Regions from separate parts of the Acidovorax sp. DMC1 genome, predicted to be linked through region 4. Evidence: predicted binding sites of a transcription regulator. Region 4 holds the regulator's gene; each other region holds the start of a gene.
The links. The regulator FNR, encoded in region 4, switches genes on or off when oxygen is low (the NO sensors DNR and NnrR bind a similar motif). The targets are predictions, from matches to a motif close to TTGATNNNNATCAA.

Region 1 (7,746 bases), on a different contig from region 4:
TCGCCCCAGGCCGGCCAACGGCGGCACCACAGCACCAGCAGCAAGCCCGCGGGCAAGGTGCGCAGCAGCGCGGCGGTAAAGGGCCGGTCGGGCGGCAGCAGCTCGGTAGTGACGATGTAGGTCGAACCCCAGATGACGGGCCCGAGCGCCGTGGCAAGCGCATCCAGCCATACCGAAGAGCTTGCTGTGGATTGTGCAGAGGTCATGTATTTATCTTCAATTCAAGACAAAAACTCTACCATACAATCTCGAATTCAAGACAATTCAACCACCACAAGCCCATGGCCACCCCACGCCCACCCGACGCCGTCGACGCCATCCTGGCCCAGTGGAAGCGCGAGCGCCCCGACCTGGACGCCGGCCCCATGGGCCCCATCGGGCGCATCAAGCGCTGCGCCGTGCTGCTGGAGCGGCGGCTGGATGAAACCTTTGCCGAGTTCGGCCTGAGCCGCTGGGAGTTCGACATGCTGGCCACGCTGCGCCGCAGCGGCGCGCCCTACTGCCTGGCGCCGACCACGCTGTTCTCCACGCTCATGGTCACCTCCGGCACCATGACGCACCGCATGGCCAAGCTCGAAGCCCAGGGCTGGATTGAGCGCCTGCCCAACCCGGCCGACGCCCGCAGCTCGCTGGTGCAGCTCACGCCACAGGGGCTGGAGCTGATCGACCGCGCGGTGGAGGCCCATGTGGCCAACGAACACCGCATCCTTTCGGCCCTCAAGGCGGCTGATATCGCGGCGCTGGACGCACGGCTGGCCTTGCTGCTGGCCTCGTTGGAGTCACGCAGAGGGCAGTGACGGCTCCCGCCACTGTGTACTGCGCAGTAACATGGCGGGATGCCTCAAAACCACCTCTACATCCTGACCGGCGCATCGCGCGGCATGGGCCTGGCCATGGCCCAGCAGCTTTTGCGCAGCGGCAACACCCTGATCTGCATTGCCCGCAGTGCCAACGACGACCTGGCCGCCGAAGCCCGGGCCGCAGGCGTTACCATTGAACAGTGGCAGCAAGACCTGTCGCAGGGCGAGCAGGCGGCCCACAAACTGCAAGCCTGGCTGCAGGCCCAGGGCCCGCAGGCGTTTGCCAGCGCCACCCTGATCAACAACGCGGGCATGATCCCGCGCATTGCGCCGCTGTCGGCCAGTGACGTGGACGACCTGGCCACCGCCCTGCGTGTGGGGCTGGAAGCGCCCATGCAGCTCACCGCTGCGTTCCTGGGCGCGACGGACGCCTGGACGGTGCCGCGCAAGGTGCTCAACATCTCGTCGGGCCTGGGCCGCCGGGCCATGGCCTCGCAGGCCGCCTACTGCGCAGCCAAGGCGGGCATGGACCATTTCACGCGCTGCGTGGCGCTGGACGAGGCCCTCAAGCCCCATGGGGCCAAGGTATGCTCGCTGGCTCCCGGTGTGATCGACACCGACATGCAGGTCCAGCTGCGCGGCGCCGACCCGACCGCCTTCCCGGACCGCCAGAATTTCGCCAACCTCAAGACGGGTGGCCAGCTCACATCGCCTGCCGACGCCGCCACCCGCGTGCTCGCCTGGCTGGAGCGCGCAGACTTCGGCACTAACCCGGTGGCCGACGTGCGCGAGGCGTGAGCCCGACTACTCCTATTTTGATAGCTTCAACCGCATGATTCACTAGCGCTTGCAGCCTTTTTGACCTGAATTTCTCTGAAAGGACCTCCCCATGACCCGTGAAGTCGTCGTCGTCAGCGCAGTGCGCACCGCCATTGGCACCTTTGGCGGCAGCCTCAAGGACGTGCCCCCCACCGAACTGGGTGCACTCGTCGTGCGCGAATCGCTCGCCCGCGCCAACGTGGAAGGCAAGGACGTGGGCCACGTGGTGTTCGGCCACGTGGTCAACACCGAGCCCAAGGACATGTACCTTTCGCGCGTGGCGGCCATCAACGGCGGCTGCGCCGAGGGCACGCCTGCGTTCAACGTCAACCGCCTGTGCGGCTCGGGCCTGCAGGCCATCATCAGCGCCAGCCAGTCCATCCTGCTGGGCGACACCGACGTGGCCATTGGCGCCGGTGCCGAGAACATGAGCCGCGTGCCCTTTGCCAGCCTGAACATGCGCTGGGGCGCCCGCATGGGCGACACCAAGATGGTGGACATGATGATCGGCGCGCTGCACGACCCCTTCCACAACATCCACATGGGTGTGACGGCCGAGAACATCGCCGCCAAGTGGGGCATCAGCCGCGAAGACCAGGACAAGCTGGCGGTCGAGAGCCACAACCGCGCCGAGCGCGCCACGCAGGCCGGTGTGTTCAAGGACCAGATCGTGCCCGTCACCTTGAAGAGCAAGAAGGGCGACGTGTTGTACGCCACCGACGAGCACTTCCGCCCCGGCGCCACGATGGACGACCTGGCCAAGCTCAAGCCCGTTTTCATCAAGGAAAACGGCACGGTGACGGCTGGCAACGCCTCGGGCATCAACGACGCCGCCGCCGCCGTGGTGCTGATGGAAGCAGGTGCCGCCAAGGCCCGTGGCGCCAAGCCCCTGGCCCGCCTGGTGGCCTACGCCCACGCGGGCGTGGATCCCAAGTACATGGGCATCGGCCCCGTGCCCGCCACGCAGCTCGCACTGAAGAAAGCCGGGCTCACCGTGGCCGATCTGGATGTGATCGAAGCCAATGAGGCCTTCGCAGCCCAGGCCTGTGCAGTGACCAAGGACCTGGGCCTGGACCCGGCCAAGGTCAACCCCAACGGCTCGGGCATCTCGCTGGGTCACCCCATCGGCGCCACCGGTGCGCTCATCACCGTCAAGGCCATCCATGAGCTGCAACGCATCCAGGGCCGCTATGCGCTGGTGACGATGTGCATTGGCGGCGGCCAGGGCATTGCGGCGATTTTTGAGCGCCTCTGACCTGCACGCGGGTGCGCAGACTGCCATCGCCACCCGCGATGCTGCCACCTGCTATTGGCAACGCGTGCGCCACAGTCGATCAGCGATCATTGGCGCCCGCTGCCCCAGATCAGCCGGGCCACCGCAGCCGCACCCAGCGGCCTGGCGGCGGCCCGCACACCACTGAACCGACGGAGACACCCCTCACCATGATGCGCACCCTGCTTTCCTTCACCGCCCTCGCCTTCGCGCTGGGCACCACAGCCCACGCCCAGGCGCCAGCCCCTGCGGCGGCCTACCCGGCCAAGCCCGTCCGCCTGATCGTGCCCTTCCCGCCCGGCGGCGGCACCGACATCCTGTCGCGCCTGGTGGCCACCAAGCTCACCGAGAGCGCCAAGTGGACCGTGGTGGCCGATAACCGCGCCGGCGCGGGCGGCACCATCGGCATTGGCGAGGCCGTCAAGGCCGCGCCCACAGGCTATGACCTGGTCATGGGCCAGAAGGACAACCTCGTCATCGGCCCCTGGCTGTACAAGAACCTGCCCTGGGACCCCACCAAGGACCTGACCGCCGTGGCCCATGTGGCCTACACGCCCGTGGTCATTGCAACCAGTGCCAACTCCAAGTTCAGGACACTGGCCGACGTGGTGGCTGCCGCCAAGGCTGCTCCCGGCACCATCACCTACGGGTCGCCCGGCAACGGCACCTCCATCCACCTGGCGGGCGACCTGTTCGAGAAGGCTGCGGGCATCAAGCTCAGCCACATCCCGTACAAGGGCTCCAACCCTGCGCTGATGGATGCGCTGTCGGGCAACGTGGACTTGCTCATGTCCTCGGTGCCATCGGCCATGGCCCAGATCAAGTCGGGCAAGCTCCGCCCGCTGGCCGTGACCTCGGCCAAGCGCAGCTCGTCCATGCCCGAGGTGCCCACCGTGTCCGAATCGGGCTTCAAGGACTTTGATGTGAGCACCTGGTACGGCGTGTTTGCGCCCGCCGGCACACCGGCCACCGTGGTGAACGTCGTCAATGCAGAAATCAACAAGCTGCTGGCCACCCCTGAAATGAAGGCCGCCATCCACGCCCAGGGCGCCGAGCCCGAGGCCATGTCGGCCGCTCAGTTCAACACCCTGCTCAAGGCTGACTACGCCAAGTGGAAGGGCATTGTGGAAGCCTCGGGCGCAAAGATTGAGTGACCCCCTGCGGCGCTTGCTGCAATAAAAAACGGCTCCGAAAGGAGCCGTTTTGCATGGGGCAACAACAATCAGTCCCGCACCACCAGCACAGGGATGTGCACCACACCCAGCACACGCTGCGTGACGCTGCCCAGCACCAGCTTTTCCAGGCCACGGCGGCCATGCGAGCCCATCACGATGAGGTCGGCGCCCGTGCTCTCCAGCGCGCGCAGGATGCCGTCGTGCACTGCATGGCCCTCGCCCACCACGGTGGTGACCTGCACACCCGCATCAGCCATGGCCTGCTTGGTGGCATCCAGCGCTGCATTGGCCTCGGCCGTGGCGGCACTGATGTATTGGGCCTGTCCGTAGGCAAAGTCGGCACCCACGCCGGTGAAGGGATACGGGTCGATCACATACACCGCAGTGACGGCGCTGCCAAAGGTCTTGGCCAGGCCTGCGGCCTTGGAGACGGCCAGCATGGAGGTCTTGGAACCGTCGACAGGAACCAGAATGTGCTTGAACATGGTGCTACTCCTTGAATGAGGGGTGAGACCAGGCTTGTGGCCTGACCATGGGCGACAGTGTGAACCGCCACCATAACCCGCATCTTGATTCGCATCAAATCGGATGCACTTCTGCCGCAGTGTTCACCCCCCCGACGGCGCCTGCCCCACCACGTCCGCACCCTGGAAGTTGCCCCGCCGGCAGGTCACCACCAGGGTGTCGCGGTAGCCCCCGTCCTTCAGCGGCTGGATAGGCGTGGACTCGTGGATCATGCGCGCATCGTCCAGCAACAGCAGGGACCAGGGCTCGGTCAGCGTAAAGCGTTGTCCGGCAGGGCCGTTGGCCTCGAACACCCGTGTCTCACCGCCCTTGACGCCCTCGCGCCCCACCAGAAACACCGCAACCAGATCCACGCCATCGCGGTGGGCACCTTCGGGTGTGGGGCGGCCGATGCCGTCGGTGGTGTCGATGCGGAACTGGTGCGCCTCCACAAACCAGGGCACCGGGGCTTGAGGCCCGGCAAACACAGCGTCCGACACGCCCGCCAGAGCGACGAGCAACTGCTGCCACACGGGCTGCGCCACGGTCGCGGGCTCCATGGGGGCAAACCAGCGCTCCATGCCGCCGTGCAGGGCGTTGTACTCCACAGGCTGCCAGTGGGCACGGTGCGGCACCTGCTGCATCTGGCCCTGTTGCAGCACAAAACAGGCATGGCGTCGGCGACGGTAGCGGCCACCATCCTTCAGGAATTCATCGGGAGGAAGAGCGCCCCAATCGGTATTGAGCGCCATGAGCGCCGACAGATCACAGCCGACCCACTCGGCCACTGCGGCCGGGCTGAGCACCGCAAAACCGCTGTGGCGCAACTGGCTGGCAACATCAGCCGGTTGGGTGAAAGGGGGAGAAAAGGAGACTTGGGCCATAGAGGCCCGAGCTTAACCGCTGGTGCGGCCCCCTCCTCTGCGCGGGCGCAAACTCGGAGAAATGCAGGGTGGCTCAGTCCCGATGACCATGGCCCTTGCCACGGCCCTCTCCGCGCCCGGGTCCGCGATCGTGGTCATGGCGGTCATCGTGGCGATGGTCATGTTCCCAGCGGCGGTCGTCCCGGCCATGGGGCCCGCGGTGCGGGTTGCCGCGGCGGGGAGGTGGCTCCTGCACAAAATACACCGGCTGACTGCAGGCGTTGTAGCGTGCGCAGTGCTTGCTCCAGTTCTTGGCATGGCCGGGCGGCACGTACATGTAGATGGGCGCACGGGGCACCACCACCGCAGGGCGCTGGATGATGACGGGCTCTGCGTAAAGCAGAGGAGGTGGTGGCGCGTTGCCAATATTGATGCGGCCATACACACCGGGAGCCAGTTCGCCCCCCACGGTGGCGTTGACGTAGGCTTGCGCATGGGCGCCGCCGCCCAGGCCCAGCAGCACGGCGGCGGCCGCGCCAGAAACAAGAAGGCGGATCGTGGGAAATAGATTGTTTTTCATGAAAAGCTCCTGCGGACTGCCCCACCCTGCACACGAACATCGATGCGGGCGAAGGAGGCCGTGCGTCAGTCATGCGGTCGGCCGTACGGTAAATCACATGGCGTGCCGTACCTTACACCGTTCACAGGCTACCCAATGTCAGCCAATGGCGACAGTTGTGGGCAACCCATGGGCAGCCCATGGGTAACGCCCAGCGGAGGGTACCCTGCCGACAAAAAAGGCGTCACCAGGTCGTCGCGCTGGCCACCGACTGCACCAGCGCATCGGCAGGCCCGGGGCGCCCGAACAGGTAGCCCTGCCAGGTGTGGCACCCCAGACTGGCCAGCATGTCGCGTTGCTCCTGTGTTTCGACCCCCTCAGCAATCACCCCCAGGTCCAGGCTGTGGGCCAGGGTGACGATGGTGCGGGCGATGCTGGCGTCGTTGGCATCGGTGAGCAGGTCGCGCACAAAGCTCTGGTCGATCTTGAGCTGGTCCAGCGGCAAGCGTTTGAGATAGCTCAGGCTCGAATAGCCCGTGCCAAAGTCATCCAGCGAGAAGCCCAGGCCCGACGCGCGCAGGGTGTCCATGCGCAGGATGGTGTCCTCAACATCGTCCAGCAGCAGGGTCTCGGTCAACTCCAGCTTCAGCCGGTGCGGGTTCGCGCCGGTTTCTTCTAGCACGCCCAGCACTTCATCCACAAAGTGGCTGTGGCGGAACTGCCGGGCGCTCACGTTCACGGCCAAGGTCCAGTGGGCTGTCTGCGGGTCGCGGGCCCACTCCACCAGTTGCAGGCAGGCCGTGCGCAGAATCCACACGCCCAGCGGCACGATGAGGCCCGAAGCCTCGGCCACCGGGATGAACTCGGCCGGCGACACCAGCCCGCGCTGCGGGTGCTGCCAGCGCACCAGGGCCTCGGCGCCCACAATGCCGCGCTGCTGGTGGATTTGCGCCTGGTAGTGCAACAAGAATTGCCCTTCGCGCAGGCCGTCGCGCAAACCCGCCTCCAGCAGCGTGCGCGCGGTCACGTTGGCCTGGGTGCGCGGATCAAAGAACCGCAGGGTGTTGCGGCCAGCGCCCTTGGCCTGGTACATGGCCATGTCGCCGTGCTTGAGCAATTCGTCCACCGAACCACGCGCATCCGCATACAGCGCGATGCCAATGCTGCAGGAGCTGTGGTGCGCGTGGCCGTCAAGCTGATAGCTCTGGCTGAGCGCCTGCAACACCGCGCGGCCCACCGTTTCGGCCTGGGCAGCGGCCTCGTGCACCTGGGGACTGAGCCCCTCCAGCAGCACCACAAATTCGTCCCCTCCCAGGCGTGCCACGGTGTCCCCCATTCGCACACAGCCCCCCAGGCGCGCAGCCACTTGGCGCAGCAGCTGGTCGCCCAGCTCGTGCCCTTGGGTGTCGTTCAGGTCCTTGAAGTTGTCCAGATCCACAAACAGCAATGCGCCGCCCGCCCCCGAGCGCGCACAGGCGGCCAGGCTGTGCTGCAGGCGGTCGTTCATCAGCCGGCGGTTGGGCAGGCCGGTGAGCGGGTCGTAGAAGGCCAGCAGGCGGATTTCCTCCTCGGCGGCCTTGCGGCTGGATATGTCTGTCTGCGTACCCACGTAATGAGTGATCTCGCCGCGCGGCGAACGCACGGTGGTGATGGTGATCCAGGCCGGGTATTCGGTGCCGTCCTTGCGCCGGTTCCACACCTCGCCCTGCCACATGCCGCTGGAGTGCAACGTGTTCTGCATGGCCGCGTAAAA
Region 2 (7,746 bases), 250 kb from region 4:
CAGATAGCCGCCCTCCTCGTAACCCACGTAGCCGGGTGGTGCGCCGATCAGGCGGGCCACCGAATGCTTCTCCATGAACTCGCTCATGTCGATGCGGATCAGGTGATCCTCGCTGTCGAACAAGAAGCCGGCCAATGCCTTGCACAGCTCGGTCTTACCCACGCCCGTGGGGCCCAGAAACAGGAACGAGCCTGTGGGACGGTTGGGATCGCTCAGGCCCGAGCGCGAACGACGGATGGCGTTGGCCACCGCAGCAATCGCCTCGTTTTGCCCCACCACACGTTCGTGCAGCTTGGCTTCCATCTGCAAGAGCTTGTCCTTCTCGCCCTGCATCATCTTGGCGACCGGAATGCCCGTGGCACGGCTCACCACCTCAGCGATTTCTTCGGCGCCCACCTGCGTGCGCAACAGGCGGCGCGCGGCGGGCGCACCGTCCTTGCCGGCCTCTTGCGCCTGGGCTTCGTTGAGCTGATTTTCCAACTCGGGCAGCTTGCCGTATTGCAGCTCTGCCACCTTGTTGAAGTCGCCCTTGCGGGTGAACTCTTCGATCTGGAACTTGAGCTTGTCGATCGCCTCGCGCACATGCGCACTGCCCTGTGCCTGGGCTTTTTCGGACTGCCAGATCTCGTCGTAATCGGCGATTTCCTTTTGCAGCCGGGTGATCTCTTCCTCGATCAGCGCAAAGCGCTTTTGAGAGGACTCGTCTTTTTCCTTGCGGACGGCTTCGCGCTCGATCTGCAATTGGATCAGGCGGCGGTCGAGCTTGTCCATCACCTCAGGCTTGGAGTCCATCTCGATCTTGATCTTGGAGGCAGCCTCGTCGATCAAATCGATCGCCTTGTCCGGCAAGAAGCGATCCGTGATGTAGCGATTGCTCAGCTCGGCCGCTGCGACGATTGCCGGGTCGGTGATGTCCACGCCATGGTGCACCTCGTACTTCTCCTGCAGGCCGCGCAGGATGGCAATGGTCGCCTCGACGGTGGGTTCGCCCACGAGGATTTTCTGGAAGCGACGCTCCAGCGCCGCGTCCTTTTCGATGTACTTGCGATATTCGTCGAGGGTGGTGGCCCCCACGCAGTGCAGCTCGCCACGCGCCAGCGCGGGCTTGAGCATGTTGCCCGCATCCATCGCGCCCTCGCCCTTGCCGGCGCCCACCATGGTGTGCAACTCATCGATAAAGACAATGGTCTGGCCTTCATCCTTGGCCAGCTCGTTGAGGACACTTTTCAGGCGCTCTTCAAACTCGCCACGGTACTTGGCACCGGCGAGGAGCGCCGCCATGTCGAGACTGAGCACGCGCTTGTTCTTCAGGCTCTCGGGCACCTCGCCCGCCACGATGCGCTGGGCCAAGCCCTCAACGATAGCGGTCTTGCCCACACCGGGCTCACCGATCAGCACGGGGTTGTTCTTGGTACGCCGCTGCAGCACCTGAATGGCGCGACGGATCTCGTCGTCACGGCCAATCACCGGGTCGAGTTTGCCCAGGCGAGCGCGTTCGGTGAGGTCCAGGCAGTACTTGGCCAAGGCGCCACGCTGCCCCTCCGCCTCGGCGCTGTCCATCTTCTGGCCGCCGCGCACGGCTTCAATCGCAGCCTCCAGGCTCTTGCGCGTGAGGCCGTTGTCCTTGGCAATCTTGGCAGCCTCGCCCTTGCTGTCGATCACAGCCAGCAGAAACAGCTCACTGGCGATGAACTGGTCACCGCGCTTGATGGCTTCTTTTTCAGTGGCTTGCAGCACACGGCCCAACTCGGGCCCGCCCTGTACTTGGTCGTTGCCTTGCACCTGAGGCAGCCGTTTGACGGCGACCTCAGCCGCTGCCAGCAGCCCGGGCACATTGGCGCCTGCACGTTGCAGCAATGCCTTGGGGCCGTCATCCTGCTGCAGCATGGCCTGCAGCACATGCACGGGCTCGATGTAGGCGTGGTCGTTACCCAGCGCAATGCTCTGGGCGTCGCTCAGAGCTTCTTGAAACTTGGTGGTGAATTTGTCGAGACGCATGGTCTAAGTCCTCCGAATTGCACTGAACATGAGGTAAGGGTGCCTGATTTCAAGGCAGTGCAAAGGGGACAAATTGACATCCCTCAATAAAGCACCTCAGTTGAATCGAAATTCCATATCTGCTGAATCGCCCCAGGCTGAATTTGACTCCATTTAGTCTCAAGCCTGATGCCACAACAGGAGATAAAAGTATATGCAAGTAGATAAATCAAAATGCAAACAGATACCAAAACATACCAGGAATTGTCATGAAAAAATGGCCATATCCTGGAAAATTCAAGATCGAAGCAGACAAGCACATGACGGACCGAGGCCACCAAGTGGCCGATGTGTCCACTGGAATAGGCGCAAGCCAGCAAAGCCTGTACAAGTGGATTAAGGTCTATGCGGCGGGCATCTCCCTGATGGACACCCGCTCTCGCGGGGCCCAGCGCCTGATGACACTCGGTGTTGCCACGTCTATCACTCTTGGTCTCCTGCTGCTCAGCAAAGCAGCAAGCTTAGGTTAGTACGCGCGTCAGGTTTGGATGGAAATCCCGGAGGTTAGTGGGTCACTTCTGCGCGGAAATCAACAGTCTCGGCCAAAGCGTTGTCGTAGCAGTCGCCCCTGACGCCCATGGACGGCTTGATGCCGACCTCAGCCAGCCGTTCCGTGCAGCGAATACTGACGTACTGGGCACCCTGTCGGAGCGACAAATTAGACTGCCGTCGCGTTTGGGCTATCTGGCGTACAGGGCCTGCTCCAGGACATCGAGCACGAAGTCAGTGCGCATTGAGCTGCTCACGCGCCAACCGACGATGCGACGGGAAAACACGTCAACAACCAAGGCCACGTACAGCCAGCCCTACCAAGTCGAGGCATAGGTGAATTCGCTGACCCGTAGCTGGTTCGGCCGCTCAGCGCGGAGCTGCCGGCTGACCGGGTCCAGCGGGCATGGCGCCTTGGCGTCACCGACAGTCGTGCGCACGACCTTGCCACACATCACGCCGCACAGCCCCAGCTTGCACACCAAGCGCTCGACCGTACAGCGAGCCACGCTCACGCCTTCGCGCCCCAGCGCCACACCTTGTCAGCGCCGTAGACTCGCATATTGGCCCTCCAAACGCGTTGAATCTGCGGCATCAACTTCTGATCACACAGAGCCCACTCACAGCACCTGCGGGGCTCGCGCAGCAGCGCAGCATGCCTTCGACAAGCCGACGGGGCAATCTGCAAGACCTTGCAGAGCGGCTCGACCCCGAAAATATCGCGACGCTTGTCAATGAAGTTCTTCAGGACTTGAGCCTGCGGTCGAGCTCCGCCTGGGCGAAAAACGCGCTGGCGAGCTTCAATATCTCGTTGACCCGACGCAGCTCCTTGACCTCGCGCTCCAAGGCCTTGACCCGCTGGGCCTCGCCGGTCGCGACGCGTTCACGCACGCCGGAATCAACCTCCGCGCTTGACCCATTCGCTCAAGCTCTGCGACACACAGCCAATCTTGGGAGCGATGGACTCGATGGCGGCACACAACGACGGGCGCCCCCCCAAGGCGCTCCTGCACCATCCTCACCACCCGCTCACGCACCTCGGGTGAGAACTTGTTCGACTTGCTCATGACTCAATCCTCTCAGAGTGTTGAGCCTCCTCAAACCACAGGCGATTCACCCATGATGATGCGCGAGCTGATGCCTTCAACTACACCGAAATACTATACAACTCAAAGCGCCGTCATTCATCGACGGCGGGAGTATCAGCTATAGAGGTCGAGCAGCTACATTCCCAAAGACCCAAAGGTTTCCAAGAATGCCAAAGCGGTTTTAAGCTTGCTTCCGCCAGCATACTGCGGAGTGCCCCATAGTAAAAACCCGCCCCAGAAACAATACGGGCAAACCGCCGCTACTCTACGGACAGAAGCGGAAATACCGGTAAAAGTTGGTTTCCTTTTGAGATCTGGCCGCAGATTGCCACCGCTTGTCGCGGCGCTCAAACCATCTGTCGCGGGCTTCTTGGCAAGACAATGTTGCCTTTTGTAGGATTCCACTATGCATGCATCGACCTCCAGCCACGCGAACAATAATTCATCGTCGCCGCTCCTACTTGCGGAGCCTAATGGCTTTACCGCCATTGAGCTGCTTGTCGTCGTGGCAATTATTGCTGTTCTTGCAGCGCTGGCTGGTCCCAGTTTCACCCTCTTGATCGAGCGGTGGCGTGTGCGCGACACGGCCGAAGCCCTGACCTCCAGCTTGTATTTAGCCCGCTCAGAAGCCATCAAACGTGGTGGCGGTGTGACCATCGATGCCACGGGCGGCTGGAATACTGGTTGGAAATTGACCCATACCCAAAATGGAGTCAGCACAGACATCAAAGTCAATGCCGCTCCTTCAAGAGTTTCTATCTCCCACAGTAGCGGCAAAACAGCGCTCTACGTAGACCGCTGGGGCATGCTGACAGAAAGCAGCGGAGGTGCAGCCACTGCGATGAGTTTTTTGCTCTACCCTGCAGGCAAATCTCAAACCGATAACGCAGCCATACGGCTTTGCGCCAGCATGGGTGGTCGTATCGTCCAAATGCAGCACGGTGCTGCCTGTCCGACATAACTCGTGGATCCAGCCATGAAGTTTGATAGCTGTTCACAATTACAAAGACCCAGCCACCATGCCGAGGGATTTACTGCCATTGAGTTGATGGTGGTAATTAGCATTCTGGCAGTACTGGCAGGTCTCGTTAGTCCCTCTTTCGCCCTAATGATTGAAAGCTGGCGGGTGCGTAACGCTACTGAGGCGCTCCGCTCATCACTCCAGATGGCTCGCTCTGAAGCTATCAAGCGCGGCGGGCTTGTGGCGATACAAAAGCTGCCAAACAACACCAACGGATGCACGACAGCTACAAGCGCTCGCGACTGGGACTGCGGATGGATCATCTGCTACGACACCAATGGCAACGGAACCTGTAACGCCAGCGAACCTGTGCTTCAACGTGTGGACACGCCTTCCAGGGTGCAAGTCACCCGAACGGGCGGTGGCGCCGCCATCAAGCTAAACCGCTGGGGCCTGGTGGATGGAACGTGGCTTGGCTTTAGTTTGGTTCCCCTAGATAAATCCACCACCCACCCTGGCGCTCGAGGCGTTTGCATGAGTTCGGGTGGACGCGTGCGCACCATTCCCCCAGAGGCCATTCCATGTACCAATTGACATCTATCAATCCTGTCGCATACCGATTCAGCCAGCGCGGCATCAGTCTGATCGAGTCTATGGTTGCCATCGTAGTAATGGCACTCGGAATCTTGGGGATACTGGGCGTTCAGATGCGGACTTTGACAGACACATCCACTACGGTGCGACGCGCCCAAGCCATCCGATTGATTGAGGACCTGAGTGAGCGAATGAAGGTCAGCCCCAATGCATTGCTGACTATCAAAAGCTATGAATCGGGTTACAGCAAAAAGGCTGGCGATCTGACTGCGTCCGACTGCGGTAGTGCGACTTGCACCCCCGTGGAGCAAGCAGCTTATGACTTGAAACAATGGAAAACGACCGTGGAGCAGTCGCTTCCAGGAGGGCAAGCCAGTATTTTTTTGGCCCCTGGAGAAACCGTCGAAGCCAACCGTCGTCAACTGGGAATCATGATTGCGTGGCGTGAGAACGAGCGTGACACTGCTGCCGCTTACAAGGACGATATCGATGCGACCAAATTCCGAGCCACAACAAATGACGGCACCGCAGGCGCGCTGAGTTCTGGAACCGATGCGGCCAATGCCTGTCCCGCCGATAAAACCTGTCACTTGCAATACATCACTGTCGCGGCGCGCTGCGCCCCTTATGACGACGGCAGCGGCACCAAGACGCTTTATTGCTCGTAAAGCAAGCCTCGCATTCTATAAAAACCATAGCTTCTGGCGCTTACCTGACAAGCCCTAACCCATGAAAACCTTTCAAATCCCCCTTCACCAGCGCGGCGTGACACTGATTGAGTTGATGGTCGGCATAGTCATCGGGCTGCTCGTCGTAGCGGTAGCCATGGGAGCATTGATGGTGTCACGAGGAATCTCCGGCTCAGTGAGCGACGCCAGCGGCATACAACAGCAAGGGGCATACGTGATGCGGGTTATCGGTCAGCAGCTGCGCCAAACCGGCTCCCTTTACCTGAACCCAAACCCCACCGGGGGCAGCAACACAGATGTGTTGAGCCCTGTGGCTTTTGAGATCAAAGCAGATGCAGTTAGCGGCGGGAACAGCTTTGCACAAGAAAGCACCCTTGCAGGCGCGAGCGATACGGTGACCACCGGCTTCCGGCGTTACGCGGACAATGTGTTCATGGTCGCCGGGACACCAGCCAGCGGTGCGTCCGCTGCGATATTTGGCACCGATTATCTGGCTCGCAACTGCGTTGGCGCCCCGGGCAATAGCAGTACCGATCAGTTGATCGAGAGTATTTTTACTTTTGACAGCGCCAAAAACGAATTGCAATGCCGAGGCAACAGTGTGATTACGCCCCAGCCCATTGTGCAAAATGTTGCGCAATTCCAGGCCCTCTACGCGGTCCAGACTACCGATGCCGCTGGGTCCAAAGTGCAGTACACCAAAGGAAGCGACATGCCAACGGCCGCAACCGACCCAACGTGGAGACGCGTGCAAGGCATACAAATCTGCTTAGTGCTCTACGGCAGTGAGTCCATTGATATGCCCGCAGGCAGCACTTACACCGACTGCTCAGGCAACAGTGTTGACATAACCACGCTGACAGGTAATCGCAAGAATCGCATGCACCTAGTGTTCCGCAACACCTTCCAGCTGCGCAGCCAAGGGCTGATCTGACGCGCCCCTATAGAACATCGCAAATCAGCCATCATGTCAAGCCCACTGCACCCTGTCGCCTCCTGCCATCCAGTTGCTCAAAATAGCCATAGGCAGCCCGGCAAAGTTATTGCCAGTCGCCAGCGTGGCGTGGCGCTATTCGTGGTCATCGTTTTCGTCATGCTATCCATGCTGCTGGCGCTGTGGGCCTCTCGCACCTCGCTCTTTAATGAAATGGTAGTCGGGAATGACGCAGATTACCAACGAGCGCTAGAAGCGGCGCAAGCGCTACTGCAAGACGCGGAGCTGGACATTCGTGGCGAAATGGCCGATGGCAGCCTATGTGCAGGACCTCCTTGCCGCGGCTACACAAGTGGCGCGATGCAATTCCCGGGTGATACCAATGAAATCAACCCTCTCATCACGTCATTGGAGGGAGAAAGCAAGCGCTGCAAAGATGGACTGTGTGCGCGCCGCGTAGGACGTCAAGACTTCTGGAATTACGCTACAGCCACGACCCCGATCACACCCGCCGCCGACACAACCTTGGGAGAGGTACCGCTGTCGGACCTTACTGCCGTCGGCGCCCGCTACGGCCAATTTACCGGCGCCATTAACAAAACAACTGCAGGTCAACTCAACCCGATACTGACAGAAACTGCAGCAGGCTTGGGAGGCTGGTACTGGATCGAAATCATGCGATACAGCGATGCTGCCAAAAGTGCCAATCTAATTGTCGATACCAGTACCAGCCAATTGCCGCTGAACCTCGACGTTTATGTAGTCTTCCGGATTACCGCTCTCGCAAAAGGGCGCAAGCCCGAGACTGCTGTTGTGTTGCAGGAAACATATGCACGACAACGGACAAAAGATTGAAGCCATGGACTCAACAACTACAAATCCAACAGCAGTCAACACCATGTAGCAAGCGCTGCACGCCTGTACTATTTCTTTTGCCGACCCATATACCTGAAG
Region 3 (7,746 bases), on a different contig from region 4:
GAATGAAGGGCGGCAGTGTGCCAGCCCGGACGGAACCGCCCATGGTACGCACCTCGGCAGCGCCTTCGTGTCAACAATCGTGAACGGGGGGCGCCGCTGTGGTGCCGTGCAACTACTTGGTGCGGGGTGGGCGCTTTTCCAGCAGCGGCGCACTCACGCCCTGCACACCCACCAACCCCAGCACCGTGACCAGCGAGGTCTGGGCACCCTTCCAGGCATCCGTCAGGTCGATCCATTCGGACAGCGCGTGGAACCCGCCCGTCTTGCCGCCGCCCCCGATCACGATGGCGGGGATGCCCAGCGCCATGGGCACGTTGGCATCGGTGCTGGCACCGGCCAGCACGGTCTTGCGGCCAAAGGCCGTGTTGGCGCGCACGGCGGCCTCGACGATCAGCGTGTCGGCGGCGGTGCGGCCACCGGGCCGGTCGCCGATGAGCTTGGTCGAGGCGCTCAGCGTGTTCACACCCCAGCGTGCGTTCTCTTCGGTCACGGCGCTGTCCACAGCGGCCAGCACCTGCTTCTCGGTGGCCAGCAGCGGGGCCATCTCGTCGGAGCGGATGTCCACCGCCATGCGCGCATCGGGCGCGATGGTGTTGACGGACGTGCCGCCGCCCACCGTGCCCACGGTGAAGGTGGTCTTGGGGCTCTTGGGAGTGCGGATCTCCGCGATCTTGGCGATGGCGCGGCCCATGCCGTGGATGGCGCTGGGCACCTCGCCGAACGCGGCGTAGCTGTGACCGCCCGGGCCCTTGAAGGTCACCTCGTGGCGGTGGCTGCCCGTGCCCAGCACCAGCACTGTGCCGTCGGGCGCGGGCTCCAGCGCCACCATGCCGTCGATGTCCAGGTGTTCCTTGAACAGGTGCTTCATGCCGCGCAGGTTGCCCAGCTCTTCCTCGCCCACATTGCCCACAAACACCAGGTCGCCCACGGTGGCGATCTTCTGGTCGTTCAGCACCTTGAGCCACGACAGCAGCACGGCCAGGCCGCGCGTGTTGTCGGAGATGCCGGGCGCATACAGCTTGCCGTCGCGCTCCTTCACCTTCACATCGGTGCCGGAGGGGAACACGGTGTCCAGGTGGGCCGAGATGACCAGCTTGGGCCCGTTGCCGGTGCCCTTGCGGATACCTACCACGTTGCCTTCGGCGTCGATGGCGGCGTTGGTCAGGCCCAGGGCCTGGAGCCGTGCCAGGAAGGCTTCGGCCCGCTTTTGTTCCTTGAACGGCGGCGCCTCGATCTCGGTGAGCATGCGCAGGTCTTCGGTGGCGCGGTCGTGGTCGGCCTTCACGGCGTCGAGCAGTTGCAGGATCTGGGGTGCGGCCATGAGCTGGCCATAGGCCTTGTCGACGGCGGGGCGCAGCACGGTGGGCGTGGGCGCCACGGCGCCGAACTGCGCGTGGGCGGCGCCGGGCAGCCAGGCGGCGGTGGCAAGGGCCATGGCACCCGCAAGGGCCGTGGCACGGAAGGTGCGGAGAGGAAGGGTCATGGTGATCAGCGAAACACAAACAGAATGAAAAGTGGGAGCGTGGCCCGTCCAGCGCTGCAGCAGGCACCCCGGACGGGCTGGATGGCCATGCAATTGTTGGACCGAACCCCGCCCCTGGGCTCTGCTTTAATCTGCCCAGCCGACAGTTTTTCTTACATGCGCAAACACATCCCCAGCACCCGCGCCCTGCTTGTTTTTGACGCCGTGGCTCGCCACCACGGCGTGAGCAAGGCGGCCGAAGAACTCTGCCTCACCCACAGCGCCGTGAGCCAGCAGCTGCGCCTGCTGGAGGGCCAGCTGGGCCTGCAGCTGGTGCAGCGCGGCGCGCGGGGCTCCACCCTCACCGACGTGGGCCGCCGCTACCACGCGCAGATCGTGGGCGACCTGTTGCGCCTGCAGAACCACACCCTCGAAGCCATGGCCCAGCGGCCCGATGGCGCGCGCCTGCTGGTGGGCTGCGTGCCCGTGTTTGCCGAGCGCTGGCTGCTGCCCCGGCTGCCCGCCTTTTTGGCCGCGCACAAGGGCTGCAGCCTGCACTTGCAGGTGTACCCCACGCAGATCTACATGGCGGAGATCCCGTTTGACGTGGCCGTGCAGTACGACGACGCGGCCTGGCCCGGCGTGGTGCCCGCGCCCCTGATGCCTGAGGTCTGCGTAGCGGTGTGTGCGCCGCAGTCGCGCCACCGGCGCGCCACAGAGCGCGGCGACTTCCGCGCCGTGCCGCTGCTGCAGCTCAGCTCCCGCCTGGGTGCGTGGGACGACTGGCTGGGCCGGGCAGGCATCACGCGCGTGCCGGCCCACACCCTGGGCGGCCACCGTTTTGATCTGTTCTCGATGCTGGTGGAGGCGGTGCGCGCTGACCTGGGTGTGGGCGTGGTGCCGCGTTATTTTGTGGAGCGCGAACTGCAATCGGGCGAGCTGGTGTTGGCCCACCCGCACCACGACAGCGGTGCGCGCGGCTACAGCCTGTTTGTGGCGCCGGGGCGGCTGGAAGACCCTGCGGTGGCGGCCTTTGCACAGTGGCTGCGCACCACGGCGCAGGCCGAAGGTGCTGTGGCCGACCGCGCTTCAGGCACCGCTTGAAACGCGCTGGCGTTGCAGGCCCAGCCAGGCCAGCGCCAGCCCCGTCACCACAATCGGCACCAGCGAGCCGGCGTTCAGCAGCGTCCAGCCCTGTGTGGTGACCAGCACGCCCGACGAGAACGCGCTCAGTGCCAGCGTGGCGTACACGCAGAAGTTGATGGCCGCCTGCGCACGGTCCTTCTCCTCCGGCTGGTAGGCCGTCATGGCCAGCGTGGTGGAGCCGGTGAACAGGAAGTTCCAGCCCACGCCCAGGAAGAACAGCGCAATGCCGAAGTGGTGCAGCTCCACGCCCATCAGCGCCACCGCCACACACGCCAGGTTGAGCAGCACACCCGTGCCCATGATGGGCAGCACGCCAAAGCGCTTGATGAGGTGCCCGGTGACAAAGCCGGGCGCGAACATGCCGATCACATGCCACTCCAGCACCAGTGCCGAGGCATCAAAGTCAAAGCCGCACACCTGCATGGCCAGCGGCGTGGCGGCCATCAGCAGGTTCATCACGCCATAACCTAGTGCGGCGCCCACGATGGCGACGATGAACGCAGGCTGGCGCATCAGCACCTTGAGCGGGCGGCCCTGCTCGCGCTGCCCCGCCGCATTGAGCACCACGGGCTGCGCCTCGAAGCGGATCGCCGCCATGCACAGCATGGACAACAGCGCCACGCCGATCAGCGCGATGTAGGCGCCAGCAAACGGCACCGGAAATAGCGTGCGCGTGGCGCTGGCCAGGTTGGGGCCCGCCACCGCACCCAGCAGGCCACCGGCCAGCACCAGCGACACGGCCTTCTCGCGGTAGTCCGGCTTGGCCAGTTCGGCCGCCGCAAAGCGGTACAGCCCGCCATTGGCGCTGTAGTAGCCCGCCACCACCGTGGCCGTGCACAGCAGCCAGAAGCTGGCGCTGAACGCCGCCCAGGTACACAGCGCGGCCGACACCACGGCCACGGCCAGCCCGATCTGGAACGACACCTTGCGCCCCCAGCGCGCCTGGCTCTGCGCCACCAGCGGCGTGGACAGTGCACCGCCCACCACATAGCCCATCACCGGCAGCGTGGCCATCCAGCCAAAGGGCGCCAGTTGCAGGCCCATCAGGCCGTTGATGGCGATGAAGACAACGTTGTTGGTGAGGAAAAGGCCTTGGCACAGGGCCAGGAGCCACAGGTTCTTGTTCACGGCAGGGGGCGCTCGGGGCGGGCAGAGAGAGGTGCGTTGGGTGGGGGCTGGATGCAAGTCAAGGCCGGTGGGCAGTGTGGTGCGCCAGGAGGGCCACGGCACATCAAAGCCCGACTGCTTTGCTCCAGCATTGTGCACTGCCGTTGATGAAGATCAGCGGACGCGCGGGATGCGCCCCGTATGGTGGCGCCCTGTGCTGTGGCTCCCCACCGGGGCCAGCGTTTGAATGCTTGTGATGGACCCCTTGAAATCGACGGCCGCTGCCTTGCCCGAGGCAGCGAGCCCTGCCATGGAACTGGTTTGCCCCGCAGGCAGCCTGCCTGCCCTCAAGGCCGCCGTGGACCATGGCGCCAACTGCGTCTACCTGGGCTTGCGCGACGCCACCAATGCGCGCAATTTTGCGGGCCTCAACTTTGACGAGGCAGCCATTGCCCAGGGCATTGACCATGCCCATGCGCGCGGCTGCAAGGTCTTCATGGCACTCAACACCTACCCGCAGGCCGCCAACCCTGGGCCCTGGCGCAGCGCTCTCGACAAGGCGGTGGACCTGGGTGTGGACGCCGTCATCCTGGCCGACCCCGGCCTCATGCAGCATGCAGTGCAGCACCACCCCCGGCTGCGTCTGCACCTGTCGGTGCAGGGCTCGGCCACCAACTACGAGGCCATCAACTTCTACCGCGAGCAGTTCGGCATCGTGCGTGCCGTGTTGCCACGCGTGCTGTCGATGGAGCAGGTGCGCCAGGTCATCGACCGCACACCGGTCGAGATCGAGGTGTTTGGCTTTGGCAGCCTGTGTGTGATGGTCGAGGGGCGCTGTGCGCTGTCGTCGTACGTGACCGGCGAATCGCCCAACACGCACGGCGTGTGTTCACCCCCGAAGGCCGTGCGCTGGATGGAGACGCCGCAGGGCCGCGAGTCGCGCCTGAACGGTGTGCTCATCGACCGCTATGCGCCCGGCGAAAACGCGGGCTACCCCACGCTGTGCAAGGGCCGCTTTGACGTGGGGGACGACGAGAACTACTACGCCATCGAAGAGCCCACCAGCCTCAACACGCTGGAGCTGCTGCCCCAGCTGCTGAAGATGGGCGTGCGCGCCATCAAGATCGAAGGCCGCCAGCGCAGCCCGGCCTATGTGGCGCAGGTCACCCAGGTCTGGCGCGAGGCCATGGACCAGTGCCTGGCCTATCCCCACCGCTACGCGCCCAAGACGCGCTGGATGGCCAGCCTGGACCAGGTGGCAGAAGGCCAGCAGCACACGCTGGGCGCTTATCACCGCCCGTGGAAGTAGTGCTTCTCCATCACGACAACCTCCCAGAAACCGCCCCATGAAACTATCTCTCGGCCCGCTGCTGTACTACTGGCCCCGCGACACCGTGTTCGCGTTCTACGAGGCCATGGTCGCCACGCCCGTGGACGTGGTGTACCTGGGCGAGACGGTGTGCTCGCGCCGCCACGAGCTGCGCCTGGCCGACTGGCTGGCGCTGGCGCGCATGCTGCGGGACGCGGGCAAGGAGGTGGTGCTGTCCAGCCAGGTGCTCATCGAGTCCAGCGCCGACGTGGGGGTGATGCACAAGATCACGGGCAATGGCGAGTTTCTGGTTGAGGCCAATGACATGGGGGCCGTGGGCTGCCTATCGCGTGCGCCCGCCGGGCCGCGGGGCTTTGTGGCCGGGCCGCACCTGAACCTGTACAACGCGCACTCGCTGCAGTGGATGGCGCAGCTCGGCGCCACGCGCTGGGTGATGCCGCTCGAAATGTCGCAGGAGGCGCTCTGTGCTGTGCTGGCGCAGCGGCCCGCCGGCATCGAGACCGAGGTGTTTGCCTACGGCCGCATGCCGCTGGCCTACTCGGCGCGCTGCTTCACGGCCCGCCACCGCAACCTGCCCAAGGACGACTGCCAGTTCAGCTGCCTGCAGCATGCCGACGGCCTGCCGCTGCGCACGCGCGAGAGCGAAGGCTTTCTGGTGCTCAACGGCACGCAGACCCAGTCGGCCCGTGTCTACAACCTGGCCAACGAACTGGCCGCGATGCGCGCCCGGGGCGTGGACGTGGTGCGCCTGAGCCCGCAAGCGCAGCACATGGCGCAGGTGATTGATTCATTTGACGAAGCCCGCCGTGCCGCAGCGGCCGAAGCCCCTGCTGAAAACGAGCCCGACTTTGTGGAGCGCATGCAGCCCTTCATGCCCGATCTGCCCTGCAACGGCTACTGGTTCGGGCGTCCAGGGCTGGAGCAAGGGATGCAAGGCGCGGCGGGCGGTGCAGCCGCTCAGCCCTCCATGCACCCGTAACCATCAGGCAGATACACCATGTACCCCGGAGAACGTTTCAACAGCATCAGCCACCTGGTGGGCGCCTTGCTGGCCACGGCGGGCACGGCCGTGCTCATCACCTTGGCGGCGCGCCTGGGTGACCCGTGGAAGGTGGTGGCGTTCAGCATCTACGGCGCCATGCTGGTGGCGCTGTACGCCGCCTCTACCGCGTACCACAGCGTGCGCCGGCGCACCATCAAGGCCGTGCTGCAACAGCTGGACCACTGCAGCATCTACCTGCTGATCGCGGGCAGCTACACGCCGTTTGCGCTGGTGTCGCTGCGCGGTGCCTGGGGCTGGTCGCTGCTGGGCGTGGTGTGGGGGCTCGCCCTGCTGGGCATTGCGCAGGAGATCTGGTGGGCGCGCGGCGCGCGTGTGCTGTCGCTGGTCATCTACGTGCTCATGGGCTGGCTGGCGCTGGTGGCCGTGGTGCCGCTGTGGCAAGCGCTCACGCCGGCCGGGTTTGCCTGGCTGCTGGCGGGCGGAGCCTGCTACACGCAGGGCATCGTCTTCTATGCGCTGGACCACCGCGTGCGCCACGGCCACGGGCTGTGGCACCTGTTTGTGCTGGGTGGCAGCGTCTGCCACTTCTTCACCGTGTTTTTCTACGTGGCCTGAGGGCCCTTTTCCCCTTACTGTTCAATGGCGGCTTCTCCTCTCTCCTTTCCCCTGGTCGTTCCCGCCCCCGTGGGTGCCGTGCTGGCGCGCCTGCCCGCCTACCCCGGCTCGCTGCTGCTGGTGACGGCGCTCAACCTGGCGCTCGCGCGGCACCTGCCCGATGACGTGGGCCGCTTGCTGCTCCACAAGAAGATGCGGGTGCAGGTGCGCGATGCGCGCGTGGCCTTTGACTTTGCCTGGACGGGCCAGCGCTTCGCCCCCCACGCGCCGCTGGTGCTGCCGCAGGTGGCCGACGTCACGCTGAGCGCCACGGCCCATGACTTTTTGCTGCTGGCCCAGCGCCAGCAGGACCCCGACACGCTGTTCTTCAGCCGCCGCCTGTCGATGGAGGGCGACACCGAGCTGGGCCTGGTGGTGAAGAACGCGCTCGATGCGATCGAGCTGCCCGTGCTGGACCCGCGCCAGTGGGTGCAGAGGTTGGCCCCGCGCGAGGTGCTGGGCCACCTGCGGCGCCGCCTGGACCCCACACCACGCCACTGAGGATGAGCATGGACACCGACACCGATCTCCAGAACCACCCTTTGGTTTATTCCTGCTCTGGCTGCTCCAGCGCCGCCCAGCTGGCCAACCACGTGGCACTGCAGCTCGACCGGCGCGGCGTGGCCGAGATGTCGTGCATCGCCGGTGTGGGCGGCGATGTGCCGCACCTGATGAAGACCGTGCGCTCGGGCCGGCCCATCATCGCGCTCGACGGCTGTCCGCTGGTCTGCGTCAAAAGCACCCTCGCGCGCCACGGCATTGCGGCCGACCGGCATTACCAGCTGCAGCAATACGGCGTGAAAAAGCGCGTGCACGAAGACTTCGACCCCGTGCAGGCCGCGCTGGTGCTGGAGCAGGTGGAGGCCGACCAGCGCGCGCAGCCCCTGGCCCGGCCCGTCGCCGTGGAGCCCTCGCATGGCTGATGCTGCCCACCCCCGCCGCATCATCGTGGCCATCTCGGGCGCCAGCGGCGCCGTGTATGGCGCGCGCCTGCTACAGGTGCTGCAGGGCCAAAGCGGCATCGAGACCCACCTGGTCGTCTCT
Region 4 (7,746 bases):
ATACAGCGCGATGCGGTCAGGCCGCAGTTGCGCCACCTGAGCCAGCGTGCGGTCAAAAGACTCGGGCGTCTGGCGCGGCAGGCCGTAGATCAAATCCACATTCACTGAGTCAAAGCCCAACGAACGCGCAGACTCAACCAGCGCAAACACCTGTTCGGCAGGCTGGATGCGGTGCACAGCCTTCTGCACTTCGGCATCAAAGTCCTGCACGCCAAAACTCAGCCGGTTAAACCCCAGCTCAGCCAGCAGTGCAAGACGCTCGGCATTGACGGTGCGAGGGTCCACCTCGATCGAGTATTCCCCCCCAGGCGCCAGCGTGAAGCTGCGCTTGAGCATGGCCATCAGCTCCCGCAATCCATCATCGGATAGGAAGGTGGGCGTGCCACCGCCCAGGTGCAGTTGACTCACCACCTGTCCTACGCCACAGTGCGCGGTGTGCAGGTCGATCTCGCGGCTCAGGTAGCGCAAGTAGACCTCGGCGCGGTCATGGTGCTTGGTGATGATCTTGTTGCAGGCACAGTAGTAGCACAAGGATTCGCAAAACGGGATGTGCACGTACAGGGACAGCGGCATGGCCTTGGCCAGCGTGCCCGAGCGGCGCTGTTGCAGCGCCAGCACATAGTCTTCCTGACCAAACGCCTCCACGAAACGGTCGGCCGTTGGATAGGATGTATAGCGGGGCCCTGGCACGTCAAAGCGGCGCAGAAGGTCTGGCGAAACAGCAGTCATGGGGAAATTTCCTTGCGTACACCTTGACTGTGCCGTAGGCTCTGGGACATGTCCTTGACCTGCATCAAGTGAACCCGCAAGCGATACGGCGACAATTTGATGAAGGTCAGCCGCTTGCCCGCGCTCTGTATTCAGGTTCGTGTACGGCAAGCGCGATATGCTTGACCGCTAACCCAAGCCCATGTGTTTATGAACCCGCTCACCATCAAAGTCGCCTGCTCCAACTGCAACCTCCGCGAGCTGTGCATGCCCGTGGGCTTGAACGAAGAGCAACTGCAGCGCATTGACGAGGTCGTTGCTGTCCGCCGCAAGGTCAAGCGCGGCGGCACGCTGTTTCGCAATGGCGAGTCCTTCACGTCCCTGTACGCCATCCGCACCGGTTTTTTCAAGACCTGTGTGGCCACCGAAGACGGTCGCGACCAGGTCACAGGCTTTCAGATGGCGGGGGAGATCATCGGGCTGGACGGCATCGTGAATGACCACCACACCTGTGACGCGGTGGCCCTGGAAGATGCCGAGGTCTGCGTCATGCCTTTCGACCGCATCGAAGAACTGTCCCGCGAAGTCACGGCCCTGCAGCACCACGTGCACAAGATCATGAGCCGCGAGATCGTGCGCGAACATGGTGTGATGCTGCTGCTGGGCAGCATGCGTGCCGAGGAGCGCCTGGCGGCCTTCTTGCTCAACCTGGTGCAGCGCCTGCATGCACGGGGCTTCTCGCAATCGGAACTGGTGCTGCGCATGACGCGCGAAGAGATCGGCAGCTACCTGGGCCTCAAACTTGAAACAGTGAGCCGCACCTTCTCCAAGTTTGTGGAAGAAGGCATCGTGGAAGTCAAACAGCGCCATGTGCGCATCCTCGACACCGATGCCCTGCGACGCATTGTGAACAGCCAGCAGACCTGCCACTGAGTACGGCCCCTCGTCGGCTGAGGGTCGGGGCGGTACAAAAGCCCTACGGTCCCTTCTAAAACGGCATGCAGCGCATGCCCGCATGAACCGGCGAAAAAGGCTCAGGAGCAAGACGACGATGTCTTTCGGCAATCGTCAGGGCGCTCCCCGTCGGGCACGGGACAGCGGTTGACCTCAAACGGTGACATGGACAGCAGCGTGGTCAACGCGCTGGTGGCCATGGTGATGGCCCAGAACACAAAAAATGCGAGGGTGTACACCCCCTGCCTCGACAGCGCCAGAGGCTGCCCGAACCAATGCAGGTCCTGGGGGTCCACCATGGCAAAAACCAGCATCTCCAGCACACCCGCCATCAAAAAGGCGGGCCATGCAATCCACATCAGGCGTTGCGTCCACATATAGGTTCTGTCTCCTGGTGCTGCCGGGGTCGCCAGGGTGTGCGACCCTAGAGGTTTCAGCGTGGTTGGTCTTGCACAGGGGTGGCCGCATGGTTGCGGGCCTTGAGGGCCGGCGCCAGACTCTTCTCCGGCGCCGCCAGTGTCTTGTTGATTTCAATGCCCTGGCGGTAGTAGTCCTCCGCCACCACAGGGTCGGGCCGCGAAATCGCCAGCCACAGCGTCACAAAGCCCGCCACGATCACGATCAGTGGACCGGCAATCACCAGCCACACATGGCCAAACTTCCACCAGGGTACGGTTGCCGCCGGGGTTGCAATGGCAGGGTTTGAAGACATGGTGCTTTACTCCTCAACAATATCGGTCAAAGTGCGGCCCTGAAGGGCCCCACCGGAATACCGCTCAGCGCGGTACAAGGAACACGGATTTCTCCGTGACATGGGCCGCTGCTCCTACGGCCTGCACATCAAACTGAACGGCGTGTGATCCGGGCGTAGCGGAACCATAAGGAATCTGCAAACGCACGGCCACCCAGCGAGACTCCGCCGCGCCAATGTCCACTTCAGCCTCAGAAGCCACTTCCAGCCCCTCCAGGCCTCGCGCACTGATGCGATAACGCTGCTCGCCTTCGGTGGCATTCATGATCTGCAGCCGGTAAATGTTCTCCAGCTTGCCTCCCGCCACGATGCGCGAGAGCGCGGCGCGGTCCCGCACCACATCCACCTTCAGCGGCGTGCGCGCCACCAGGCTGGCCAACATGGCCACGCACAGTGTGACCAGCACGGCGCTGTAGATCAGCACGCGGGGGCGCAGCACGCGGCGCAACATCTGCGACTGCGTCCAGTGCTTGGCCACGCCGTTCTGGGTCGAATAGCGGATGAGCCCACGCGGGTACTGCATCTTGTCCATCACGGTATTGCAGGCGTCCACACACAGGCCACAGCCAATGCATTCGTACTGCAAACCCTTGCGGATGTCGATGCCCACGGGACAGACCTGCACACACAACGAGCAATCGATGCAGTCACCTAAGCCCTGGGCTTTGTAGTCGATGTTCTTCTTGCGCGGACCACGCTGCTCGCCACGTTCAGGGTCGTAGGTAACGATCAGCGTGTCCTTGTCAAACATAGCGCTCTGAAAGCGCGCGTAAGGGCACATGTACTTGCAGACCTGCTCGCGCATGAAGCCCGCATTACCGTAGGTAGCAAAACCGTAGAACAGGACCCAGAAAATCTGCCAGCTGCCCTGGAACGCCAGCAGCTCGCTGCCCAGCTCGCGAATGGGAACGAAGTACCCCACAAAGGTGAACCCCGTCCACAGGGCCACCGTAATCCACACCACCTGCTTGAAAAACTTCTTGCGGATCTTCTCGAACGTCCAAGGGCCGTTGTCCAGGCGGAGCCGGGCACTGCGATCGCCTTCGATCTTGTGCTCGATCCACATGAACATTTCGGTGTACACCGTCTGCGGGCACGCAAAGCCACACCACAGACGCCCGGCCACCGCGGTGAACAGGAACAGCGACAACGCCGAAATGATCAGAAGGCCGGTGAGGTAGATGAAATCCTGCGGATACAGCACCAAGCCAAAGATGTAGAACCTGCGAGCCCCCAGGTCAAACAGCACCATCTGGCGCTGGCCCCACTCAAACCACGGCAACCCGTAAAACACCAGCTGCGTGAGAAACACCATGCCCCAGCGCCAGCGCGCAAACAGGCCGCTGATGGAACGCGGGTAGATCTTCTTTTGCGCTTCGTACAGCGAGATGATCTCGCCCGCAGAAGACGCATCTGCCGCGACTGGCGTAATCGGGATGACCTTGCGAGCCGGCTCGCTGGGTGTGCTCATGGTGTCGCTTTGTGAACGGAATTAAGGCGCAAAAGGGGTGCCTTCAAACGGAAACCCGGGCGGTGCGTCTCACGCACCGCCCGGCAGCCAGGTCAGCGTGCAGCCACCTGCTTGTTCGACAGGCCCCACACATAGGCAGAGAGTACGCCGATCTGCGCCTCGGTCAACTTTTCGGCCTGTGCAGGCATCTGGTTGACCTTGCCGTTGTTGATCATGGCGGTGATGGCGGCCTCGCCCCAGCCATGCAGCCAGATGTCATCGGTCAGGTTGGGCGCGCCCAGTGCCTGGTTGCCCTTGCCGTCCATGCCGTGGCAGGCTGCGCAGGCCGCAAACTTGGCCTTGCCCAGCGATGCGCGCAGCGAGTCATGGGGGCTGCCCGACAGGCTCAGCACGTAGTGCGACAGGTTACGCACGTCTTCCGGGGAGCCCACGGCGGCCGCCATGGGAGGCATGTTGCCGATGCGGCCCTTCTCCAGCGTCTCGCGGATCTTCTCGGGTGTGCCGCCGTGCAGCCAGTCGTTGTCCGTCAGGTTCGGAAAGCCCTTGCTGCCGCGCGCATCGGAGCCGTGGCACTGTGCGCAGTTGTTCATGAACAAGCGCTCGCCAATGGCATGGGCCTGGGGGTCGGCGGCAACGTCTTCAGGCTTCATGGAGGCAAAGCGTGCGTACAGCGGCTCCAGCTCCGTCTTGGCCTTGGCCATTTCGGCTTCGTACTCGCCCTTCTGCGTCCAGTTGAGCTTGCCGGTGAAGCTGCCCAGACCTGGATAGGCGGCCAGGTAGCCCAGGCCAAAGACGATGGTGATGACGAACAGCCACACCCACCAGCGCGGCAGGGGATTGTTCATCTCGACCAGGTCCTCATCCCAGACATGGCCGGTGGTGTTGTCGGAGGTGGCCACCACCTTCTTGCGGCCCGCCATCCAAAGCAGGATGCCGCAGGCGATGATGCCGACCAGGGTCAGCGTGGTCACAAAGACCGACCAGAAATTGCTGGTGAAGTCACTCATGGGGTGTTCTCGTTCTGGTGAAGGTCAATCTGTCTCGAAAGGCAGCTGGGCTGCCTCGTCAAACCGGGCCTTGTTGCGGCCTCGGTAGGCCCAGACCCAGATGCCAATGAAGCAGGCCATCGATGCCAGGGTGGCGACGATGCGCATGGTGGTGATGTCCATGGGATATCTCCTTTGCTTACTTGAGCGCACGGCCCATGACTTGCAGGTAGGCGATGAGCGCATCCTGCTCCGTCTTGCCCTTGACCTCGCCCGCAGCAGCCGTGATCTGCTCGTCGGTGTAAGGCACGCCCACGGTGCGCAGGGCCTTCATGCGGGGCGCCATCACTGCGGGGTCCACCTGGTTCTTCTCAAGCCAGGGGTATGCGGGCATGTTGGACTCGGGCACCACATCGCGGGGGTTGTTCAGGTGGATGCGATGCCATTCGTCGCTGTACTTGCCGCCCACGCGGTGCAGGTCGGGACCCGTGCGCTTGCTACCCCACTGGAAGGGGTGGTCATACACAAACTCGCCCGCCACCGAGTAGTGGCCATACCGCAGCGTCTCGGCGCGGAAGGGGCGGATCATCTGCGAGTGGCAGTTGTAGCAACCCTCGCGGATATAGATGTCGCGGCCCGCCAGCTGCAGGGCGTTGTAAGGCTCGACACCCTTGACCGCCTCGGTCGTGGACTTCTGGAAAAACAGGGGCACGATCTCGACCAGGCCGCCAATGGCGATCACGATCAGGATCAGCACGATCATCAGAAAGTTATTGGTCTCCACCTTTTCATGGGTGAAACCGGTCGAAGCAGATGTGTTGTTATTGGACATGAATGATCTCCTTCGGACTCAGGCGTGGGCCGTGTTCACTGCAGGAATGGCCACCTTGACCGAACGGCCCGAGATGGCAGTCAGCCACACGTTCCAGGCCATGACCAGCATGCCGCCCAGGTACAGCAGGCCACCGGCCACACGGATCACATAGAAGGGATAGGTCGCCTTCACGCTTTCCACGAAGGTGTAGGTGAGCGTGCCGTCGGGGTTGACCGCGCGCCACATCAGGCCTTGCATCACGCCGGCAATCCACATGGCGGCGATGTACAGCACGATGCCGATGGTGGCCATCCAGAAGTGCAACTCGATCGCCTTGACGGAGTGCATCTTGTCCTTGCCGAACAGACGGGGCACCAGGTAGTACAGCGAACCCATCGAAATCAGGCCCACCCAGCCCAGGGCGCCGGAGTGCACGTGGCCGATGGTCCAGTCGGTGTAGTGGCTCAGGGCATTGACGGTCTTGATGGACATCATCGGGCCCTCGAACGTGGACATGCCGTAGAACGACAGCGACACGATCAGGAAGCGCAGGATAGGGTCGTCACGCAGCTTGTGCCATGCACCCGACAGGGTCATGATGCCGTTGATCATGCCGCCCCAGCTGGGAGCCAGCAGGATGAGCGAAAACACCATGCCCACCGATTGCGTCCAGTCAGGCAGCGCGGTGTAGTGCAGGTGGTGTGGGCCGGCCCACATGTAGGTGAAGATCAGCGCCCAGAAGTGCACGATCGACAGGCGATACGAGTACACCGGACGGCCCGCCTGCTTGGGGATGAAGTAGTACATCATGCCCAGGAAGCCAGCGGTCAGGAAGAAGCCCACGGCATTGTGGCCGTACCACCATTGCACCATGGCGTCCTGCACACCGGCATAGGCCGAGTAGCTCTTCATCATGCCCGCAGGGATGGCTGCGCTGTTGACCAGGTGCAGCAGCGCCACGGCCAGGATGAACGCACCAAAGAACCAGTTGGCCACATAGATGTGCTTGACCTTGCGGGTTCCAATGGTGCCGAAGAACACGATGGCATAGGACACCCACACCAGCGTGATCAGGATGTCGATGGGCCATTCGAGTTCAGCGTATTCCTTGCCCTGGGTGTAGCCCATGGGCAGGCTGACCACCGCAGCCGCAATGACCAGCACCCAGCCCCAGAAGGTGAATGCGGCCAGAGGACCCGCAAAAAGCCGGACCTGGCAGGTGCGCTGCACCACGTAGTAGCTGGTAGCAAACAGCGCGCTACCGCCAAAACCAAAGATCACCGCATTGGTGTGCAAAGGTCGCAAGCGGCCATAACTCAGCCACGGAATGCCAAAGTTGAGTTCTGGCCAAGCCAACTGGGCAGCGATGATGACGCCCACCAGCATGCCGACCACCCCCACCACCACGGCCAGGATAGAGAACTGCCGCACTACCGTATCGTTGTAGTGCGCAGCATTTGTTTTTGGAAAATCCATCGGGCACCTCTTTGTATTGCAGTAAGAGTTTGTTGCAGTCGCGGCTATCGGGCATTGACACAAGTCAACCGTCTCGGAGAATGCGCTCCCCCTCTTGTTCGACGCTCTCGAACTGCCCGTGGTACACCGCCCACCACAGGCCTCCCAGAATCAGGAGCACCAGCATTACGGACAAAGGAATCAGCAAATAAAGGATGTCCATCAGACGGGCTCCAGTGGGGTCTTCGAAAGATCAAGGGGCGGCTGCGACGTGCCGCCGGCCGTGATGTCGGGGCGCGCAGGCAAAGCAGCTGTTGGCAACGGCGCGCTGTGCGAGCCTGGCAAGGAAGGCAGGTCGCGCGCCAGGCGTGCTGCATTGAGCACCACCAGCAGCGAACTCAGCGCCATGCCCAGCCCGGCCAGCCAGGCCGGCATCCAGCCCAGTACTGCCAGCGGCACACACAGCGCGTTGTAGGCAGCGGCCCACCACAGGTTCTGCCGCACCACGCGCAGGGTGCGGCGCGCCAGCAGCACCGTTTGCGGCACCAGCGCCAGGCTGTCGCCCAGCACTACAAAGTCCGCCCGAGACTGCGCCAGTGGCACGGCA

Region 1: the regulator FNR is predicted to act here: its motif matches at 4,637-4,650, upstream of ACT531_RS18025 (universal stress protein).
Region 2: the regulator FNR is predicted to act here: its motif matches at 2,072-2,085, upstream of clpB (ATP-dependent chaperone ClpB).
Region 3: the regulator FNR is predicted to act here: its motif matches at 3,785-3,798, upstream of ubiU (ubiquinone anaerobic biosynthesis protein UbiU).

What each region holds. Positions count from the first base shown of each region.
Region 1 covers NZ_JBQUYO010000009.1:91,106-98,851, reverse strand. Annotated here, with positions in the region: gene ACT531_RS18050 (EamA family transporter) at 1-206, opposite strand, end outside; gene ACT531_RS18045 (MarR family winged helix-turn-helix transcriptional regulator) at 282-797, shown strand; gene ACT531_RS18040 (SDR family NAD(P)-dependent oxidoreductase) at 837-1,598, shown strand; gene bktB (beta-ketothiolase BktB) at 1,690-2,874, shown strand; gene ACT531_RS18030 (tripartite tricarboxylate transporter substrate binding protein) at 3,063-4,046, shown strand; gene ACT531_RS18025 (universal stress protein) at 4,115-4,552, opposite strand; gene ACT531_RS18020 (2OG-Fe dioxygenase family protein) at 4,676-5,455, opposite strand; gene ACT531_RS18015 (hypothetical protein) at 5,529-6,014, opposite strand; gene ACT531_RS18010 (EAL domain-containing protein) at 6,238-7,746, opposite strand, start outside.
Region 2 covers NZ_JBQUYO010000005.1:310,582-318,327, forward strand. Annotated here, with positions in the region: gene clpB (ATP-dependent chaperone ClpB) at 1-1,998, opposite strand, end outside; gene ACT531_RS13485 (transposase) at 2,247-2,507, shown strand; partial or broken gene ACT531_RS13490 (IS3 family transposase) at 2,545-3,593, opposite strand; AL1L pseudoknot at 3,200-3,316, opposite strand; gene ACT531_RS13495 (GspH/FimT family pseudopilin) at 4,021-4,575, shown strand; gene ACT531_RS13500 (GspH/FimT family pseudopilin) at 4,591-5,169, shown strand; gene pilV (type IV pilus modification protein PilV) at 5,157-5,837, shown strand; gene ACT531_RS13510 (PilW family protein) at 5,899-6,792, shown strand; gene ACT531_RS13515 (pilus assembly PilX family protein) at 6,826-7,647, shown strand.
Region 3 covers NZ_JBQUYO010000001.1:925,210-932,955, forward strand. Annotated here, with positions in the region: gene ACT531_RS04320 (M20/M25/M40 family metallo-hydrolase) at 113-1,483, opposite strand; gene ACT531_RS04325 (LysR family transcriptional regulator) at 1,640-2,566, shown strand; gene ACT531_RS04330 (MFS transporter) at 2,552-3,736, opposite strand; gene ubiU (ubiquinone anaerobic biosynthesis protein UbiU) at 3,972-5,024, shown strand; gene ACT531_RS04340 (U32 family peptidase) at 5,062-6,024, shown strand; gene trhA (PAQR family membrane homeostasis protein TrhA) at 6,043-6,663, shown strand; gene ubiT (ubiquinone anaerobic biosynthesis accessory factor UbiT) at 6,688-7,203, shown strand; gene ACT531_RS04355 (putative zinc-binding protein) at 7,212-7,625, shown strand; gene ACT531_RS04360 (UbiX family flavin prenyltransferase) at 7,618-7,746, shown strand, end outside.
Region 4 covers NZ_JBQUYO010000005.1:62,801-70,546, forward strand. Annotated here, with positions in the region: gene hemN (oxygen-independent coproporphyrinogen III oxidase) at 1-729, opposite strand, end outside; gene fnr (fumarate/nitrate reduction transcriptional regulator Fnr) at 919-1,641, shown strand; gene ACT531_RS12295 (hypothetical protein) at 1,743-2,039, opposite strand; gene ACT531_RS12300 (FixH family protein) at 2,096-2,374, opposite strand; gene ccoG (cytochrome c oxidase accessory protein CcoG) at 2,439-3,884, opposite strand; gene ccoP (cytochrome-c oxidase, cbb3-type subunit III) at 3,977-4,891, opposite strand; gene ACT531_RS12315 (CcoQ/FixQ family Cbb3-type cytochrome c oxidase assembly chaperone) at 4,916-5,053, opposite strand; gene ccoO (cytochrome-c oxidase, cbb3-type subunit II) at 5,070-5,702, opposite strand; gene ccoN (cytochrome-c oxidase, cbb3-type subunit I) at 5,721-7,160, opposite strand; gene ccoS (cbb3-type cytochrome oxidase assembly protein CcoS) at 7,225-7,362, opposite strand; gene ACT531_RS12335 (heavy metal translocating P-type ATPase) at 7,362-7,746, opposite strand, start outside.